DNA from 2 places in the Haloleucobacter albus genome. Region 1 is predicted to be linked to the other one. Evidence: riboswitches for the same ligand, from Rfam matches in the RefSeq annotation. Region 1 holds a riboswitch; the other holds the start of a gene.
What was found. A riboswitch is a leader RNA that binds a small molecule or an ion and turns the genes downstream of it on or off. The one in region 1 is predicted to bind S-adenosylmethionine.
Positions count from the first base shown of each region.

Region 1 (3,405 bases):
GAAACCATCATTGGCGCATTGGTGGCGCTGGCGGTCTCCTTCCTCGTACTGCCGGTCTATCTGACCGATCAGTTGCGGCCGGAGCTGCACGATATTCTCAAACGCGGGCAGGATATTTTCGCCACATGGTGGCCCCGCCGTGGCCAGCCCGAGCCGGTTGGCCCGCTGGCACAGATGGTGCGCGCCTTCGATCTGAGCCTGCCGACGCTCGGCGCGGAAAACATTTTCGGCCATTCGGCGGGCGATGTAGTGAACCTGATTTCCACGCTGGATGTGGTGGTGACCTATCTCGCTTTGCTGGAGGATACCGCCCACCGGCTGTCCGACGCCGATGTGAAGGATGAGATTCTGCCGGTGCTGGAGGCCGCCCGCTCACGTACTCTCACCGCGCTGGAACTGGCCAGCGCTGCGGCTCTGGAAGAGCCCCTGCATGATGCCGCGCAGGGCGGTGCGGCGGCGGCAGCTCCAGCGCTGGACGCCGCCATTTCCACCGCCCTCAGCATGGCAGATGACCCTTCGGTGAAAGCCTCGCTGCCGCTGGTGGCGGATTATCTGGCCTATTCGGATGCGCTGATGCGGCCCCTGCGCGAGCTGCGCGTGGGCCTGCGCGACCAGACACCCTGGAAGCGCGAGCACACTATTGACGCCGACCGGCCGGAGCGACGCTAGCGCCGCTTCAGCCTACGGCCTTGAAATGCTTGGAGAGCTTCAGCCCCTGCCCCTGATAGTGGGAATGCAGCTCCACGCCATAAAGCGCGCCCGGACGAGTCGCCATGCGCTCATAGACGAGGCGGCCCACGGTCTGCCCATGTTCCAGAATGAAGGGCACCTCGCGTGAGCGCACCTCCAGCACCGCCCGTGCCCCATGGCCGCCCGCCCCTGCATGGCCGAAACCGGGATCGAAGAAGCCCGCATAATGCACGCGGAACTCGCCCACCAGCGGATCAAAGGGCACCATTTCAGCCGCATAATCCGGCGGCACATGCACACATTCGCGCGAGGCCAGAATGTAGAAGGCATCCGGGTCCAGCACGAGTTGCCCGGTGGTGCCGGGGCGCACGCGGATAGGCTCCCAGAAATCCTCCACATCCAGCACGCCAGCGCGGTCCACATCCACCACACCGCCATGGCGCTTGGCGCGAAAGCCCTGCAACCCACCCCAGGCATCACCGGCCAGATCCACCCCCAGCGCAATGCCGCCAGCGGCAACATCCGGCTTGTCGGAATCCACGAGACGCTCGGCGGATTGCAGGTTCAGCAATTCCAGATCGCTCAACCGCGCCACCCCCCGGCGAAAGCGCACCTGCGAGAGGCGCGAGCCGGTGCGCACCAATATGGGAAAGGTGCGCGGGGAAATTTCCAGATAAAGCGGGCCCTTGTACCCCGCAGGAATGGTATCGAACGCCCGCGCGCCATCGGTAATCACACGGACGAACACATCCAGCCGGCCAGTGGAGCTTTTGGGGTTGGCCGCTGCGGCCAGATCCACCGGCAGCTTCATATGCTCAGACAGCTCCACCAGATAGACGCAGCCGGTTTCCAGCACCGCGCCACCGGAAAGATCAAGCTGGTGAAGCGCCAGATCCTTCAGGCGGGTTTTCACCGAAATGCCCTCGCCCGGCAGGAAGCTGGCGCGGATGCGCCAGGCGGTGCGGCCCAGACGCAGATCCAGGCTGGCCGGCTGGATCTGGTCTTCATCCAGCGCCCGGCGACAGGTGATCTGCCCCCCTTCCTTCAGGGCCGCTATAGCCTCGGCCGGCAAAATTCCCGGCTTTGCAATTTCCGCCCCGCGCGTTGCCATCACCTGTCCCTCACCGTTCTTCCGATCACACCGTTCGTTTTATCGAACGAAACCCTTGACGTCATCCAGAGGACGGACGTATCTGACCCTGCTCGTGGTGAATTTGGAGCCGGCCGGCTTGCTGCCACGTTAAAATTCATGAGCTAAAAGGCCGGGATGAGCGAATTGCCCTGCATATGCGTCTTTGATGCAATCAGGCAAGCTTTGCCCGTGACCCGGCCTTCCAATGGAGGCATCCATGTCCTCGGCGTCTGATACCACCCGCACACCGTCCACATTCGTTCCGGCAGACCCCGCCACCCTGCACCCGGAAACCCGGCTGGTGCATGGCGGCACGCTCCGCTCCGGCTTTGGCGAGACCTCTGAAGCGCTCTTTCTGACGCAGGGCTTTGTCTATGACAATGCCGAATCCTGCGAAGCCCGTTTCAAGGGCGATGAGCCCGGCTTCGTCTATTCGCGCTATGCCAACCCCACCACGGAAATGTTCGAGCAGCGCATGGCGCTGATCGAGGGGGCTGAAGCGGCACGCGCCACGGCATCGGGCATGGCGGCGGTGCATGCCGCGCTGCTGTGCCAGGTTTCCGCCGGAGACCATGTGCTGGCGGCCCATGCGCTGTTCGGCTCCAGCCGATGGATTCTGGATGAGTTGCTGCCGCGCTTTGGTGTGGAGGTCACCCTCGTGGACGGCACCGATCTTGACGCCTGGCGCAACAATATCCGCCCCAATACCAAAGCATGCCTGCTGGAAAGCCCCACCAACCCTACGCTGGATATCATCGACATCCGCGCCGTGGCCGAAATCGCCCACAGTGTTGGCGCGAAGCTGGTGGTGGATAATGTGTTCGCCACCCCACTGCTTCAGCATCCGTTGCAACTGGGGGCGGATGTGGTGGTCTATTCCACGACCAAGCATGTGGATGGGCAGGGCCGCTGCCTGGGCGGCATGGTGCTGTGTTCACGCGCCTTCATGGATGAGCATCTGCAAACCTTCCTGCGCCAGACCGGCCCCGCCATTTCACCCTTCAATGCCTGGGTGATGCTGAAGGGACTGGAGACCCTCTCGCTGCGCGTGGAGCGGATGCAGGCCAGCGCGGCGAAAATCGCCGATGCACTGGCGGCAGATCCGCGCGTGGAAAAGGCACTCTATCCCTTCCGCCCGGATCACCCCCAATATGAGCTGGCGCGGCGGCAGATGTCCGGCGGCGGAACGCTGGTGACCTTTGCCCTGAAGGGTGGAAAGGATGAAACCTTCCGCTTCATGAACGCACTCAGAATCATCCGCATTTCCAACAATCTGGGGGACACCAAGAGCCTGATTACCCATCCGGCCACCACCACCCATCAGCGTTTCACGCCTGAAGCGCGCGCAGAAATGGGCATCAGCGACGGGCTGATGCGCTTCTCGGTGGGGCTGGAGCACCCGGATGACCTGATAGCGGATCTCACCCAGGCTCTGGATCGCATCTGAAGACACAGGAAGAGGGCCGGTGTTTCCTGACCGGCCCTCGCCAACCGGGCCTTGTTCCCTTCCGGGTTGACGCCAGAACGCCTTGCCCTTGAGGCCACCATGTGGGAGAGGCTTTTGCCGCAACCCACGGATACGT
Region 1 is NZ_JBQWAS010000021.1:64,324-67,728, forward strand. Features, by position in the region: gene ACT6QH_RS04820 (FUSC family protein) at 1-669, shown strand, start outside; gene ACT6QH_RS04825 (2'-deoxycytidine 5'-triphosphate deaminase) at 677-1,801, opposite strand; SAM riboswitch at 1,886-1,968, shown strand; gene ACT6QH_RS04830 (O-succinylhomoserine sulfhydrylase) at 2,040-3,269, shown strand.

Region 2 (3,405 bases), on a different contig from region 1:
CCGCGGCACGCTCACGGAAGAAGAGCGCTTCCATATCAACGATCATGTGACGCAGACCTACATCATGCTGAAGGCCCTGCCCTGGCCGGAGCCCTTGCGCCGGGTGCCCGAAATCGCCGCCACCCATCACGAACGCATGGATGGCAAGGGCTATCCCCGCCGGCTGGACGCCAACTTCCTGACCCTTGAGGACCGGGTGATGGCCATAGCCGATATTTTCGAAGCCCTCACAGCTTCAGACCGCCCCTACAAAACCGCCAAGCGCCTGAGCGAATCCCTGCGTATCATGAGCTTCATGGCGCGGGACGGGCATCTGGACCCGTTGCTGATGAGATATTTTCTGGAGCATCAGGTCTGGGCGGATTATGCAGCCCGCTTCATGCGGCCAGAACAGTGTGACGATGTGGATCTCGACGCGCTTCTGGCGTTGCTGCCCCGCTCTGCCCCACCCCCTCTGCCGCCGGAGGCCGATACGGCCCTGACACCAGCCCCGGAGCAACAGCTCGCCTTTGCCTGAGCGGGCCGGCGCGCCCGGCGCTCATCTCAGCACAGCGCCAAACAGGGCAGCCCCTCATCCGGGGGCTGCGGCCTCACTCTCATATGAAGTGAGCACCCCGCCAATGCAGAAGCACAGCGCACCCAGCAACAGCGTGATATTCGCGCCCATCACCACGCCCCCGCCCTGTGGGCCATCCGGTACATAGGACAGAACGGCGGATATCATGAAGGCCACACAGCCCAGCAGATTGATGAACACGATCTGCCAGTCCAGCTCTTGCGGCTTCCAGCTCCAGTAGCGCCCGCAGGTTTCCAGAAAAGCCAGATAGCCGGAGATGAGAAAGAGGATGGACCCCGCCATGTCCGGCGTCCAGATCAGCAGATCCTGCACAAGCCAGCCCTGTGGCGCCATCACGCCGTTCCAGGTGCTGATATTGAAGGCCAGCGTACCGAGAAACTGGGTGAAGGTGCTGAGCCATCCGGCATTTCCCGGCTCCCAGCCAATCAGGGACAGGTGATGGCGGGGCGGCGCACCCCCCTCCGGTTCCGGCGCGAGATGGGTCATATTCGCGGATTGCAGATGTTGCAGATAACCCGCCATGGTGAAGGGAATGGACCCCATGAAATACAGGCTGTTTACAGCAAGGGCGGAAGGTGCCAGAGGGCCGGCCGGCACCAGGGCCAGCGCGCTGCCCAGCATGAACAGCGTGGAACCAAAGGCAAAAAGCGCCCCCACAGACCAATTGTAGGAGCGGGTCTGCCAGAAGGGCATCGCCCCTTCCGGTAGCAACCCCGCCTCCAGCGCATGGCGGATCAACCCCTTGCGATGCCAGCGCGCCCGCAGGACAATATGATGCCTGCCACTGAAATAATTGCGAAAACCGATGAAGGGCCAAGGGCCGGGGCCATGCGCTGGCCGTGATGTTTCATCCGTCTTCACATCCATGCCGGCCGCCCTGAATCATCCCAGCCCTGAACACGCCCTGCACCGTCTGCACGGCAAACGTTCAACACAGGTCCATCCGGCCACCGCCGGCTGTTCGGTTCCACCTTATCACAGGCCCATCCGGTTTCCGGGCCCAGATGATGAATTTCCGACCCACTTCTTTCATGTCGGGCCGCAACACATCTGTCGCGACCCCAAAAAACCGCGCACAAGACTTCGAAAATCCCGCCAGAACGTGACGAATACACGCAACGCCGCCAAAGAGCCCGCATTTTCGCAAAGCTCCGCCCGTGCATCACGCCCGTTGCCTGAAGGGCCTCTGGCCGCTAGAGTGCGCGGCGCATCAAGAGTTGAGCTGTGCTCAACGCCAACCTGCTTTCCCCAGCAAGGTGGCGCCCCGGCGGGGGATGTGGCCGCACCGGCAACCAGACGGGACACGCCATAGATATCCGCACACATGCTCGCCCCTGATGCCACGCAGCAGAGGACCATGACGCATGCCCATCAAGATACCCGATGATCTGCCCGCCCGCGCCGCCCTTGAGGCCGAGGGTGTGATGATCATGGGGGAGACCGACGCCATCCGGCAGGATATCCGCCCGCTGCGCTTTGGTCTGCTCAATCTGATGCCGAACAAGACCCGGACCGAGACGCAGATTGCCCGCCTGCTCGGCGCCACGCCATTGCAGATCGAGCTTTCGCTGATCCGCATGACGCATCATGTCTCGCGGCATACCTCGCCCGACCATATGGAAGCCTTCTACCGCCCGTGGGAAGATGTGCGGCGCGAAACCTATGACGGCTTCATCATCACCGGCGCGCCCGTGGAAAAGCTGCCCTATGAAGCCGTGACTTATTGGGATGAGCTGTGCGCCATCTTTGACTGGACACAAAGCAATGTGCATCGCTGCCTGAACATCTGCTGGGCGGCACAGGCTTCGCTGCGCCATTTCCATGGCGTGCCCAAGCACATGCTGGCCGCCAAGATGTTTGGCGTGTTTCCGCACCGCAATCTGGAGACGACCTCTCCCTATCTGCGCGGTTTTTCAGATGACTTCGCCATTCCCGTCTCCCGCTGGACAGAAGTGCGCGAAGAGGATCTTCCGGCCGGTTCCGGGCTGAAGGTGCTGATGGATTCTCCCCAGGCCGGACTGGGGCTGGTGGAAGATGGCCCCCATCGCAGCCTGAACATGTTCTCCCATGTGGAATATGATTCAGACACGCTGGGTGAAGAGTATCGGCGCGATGTAGACGCCGGCGGCGATATTCTGATGCCCTATGGCTATTTCCCGAATGATGATCCGCGCCAGGCGCCGCGCAATCAGTGGCGCAGCCATGCCCACCTTCTGTTCGGCAACTGGATCAACGAGATCTATCAGACAACGCCTTATGACATCACCCGCATCGGCACATGATGCGGCCACCGGAGAGGCCAGACGGGACAACCCGCCCGGCCTGTTTTTTCAGCGCCACAGATTGGTGCGCGCAAGGTCAATCACTTCCGCCCCGCGCCCATTCATCACCGCCTTCATCATGTAGAGGGTGAAACCCTTCGCCATTTCGAGGGTGACGGCAGGCGGCATGGAAAGTTCGGTGCGGTTCACCACCGCATCCACCAGCACCGGCCCGTCATGGGCCATGGCTTCTGCAATGCCGGGCTCCACATCCCTGGGATCCTCCAGGCGAATGCCCTTCACACCGATGGCCTGCGCCATGGCTGCGAAATTCGGGTTCTGAAGATCCGTGCCGGCATTCACGAAGCCGGTGGATTTCTGTTCCAGCTCCACAAAGCCCAGCGTGCCATTGTTGAAGACCACGATCTTCACCGGCACCTTCAGCTGCGAGAGGCTCAGCAGATCCCCCATCAGCATGGCGAAACCGCCATCGCCGGACATGGACACCACCTGACGGCCGGGGAAGGCCGCCTGCGCCCCGATAGCCTGTGCCATGGCATTAGCCAT
Region 2 is NZ_JBQWAS010000025.1:4,847-8,251, forward strand. Features, by position in the region: gene ACT6QH_RS07390 (HD domain-containing phosphohydrolase) at 1-517, shown strand, start outside; gene ACT6QH_RS07395 (hypothetical protein) at 572-1,444, opposite strand; SAM-I-IV-variant riboswitch at 1,780-1,883, shown strand; gene ACT6QH_RS07400 (homoserine O-succinyltransferase) at 1,942-2,859, shown strand; gene poxB (ubiquinone-dependent pyruvate dehydrogenase) at 2,908-3,405, opposite strand, start outside.
Region 2: another riboswitch for S-adenosylmethionine. It lies ahead of ACT6QH_RS07400 (homoserine O-succinyltransferase); the one in region 1 lies ahead of ACT6QH_RS04830 (O-succinylhomoserine sulfhydrylase).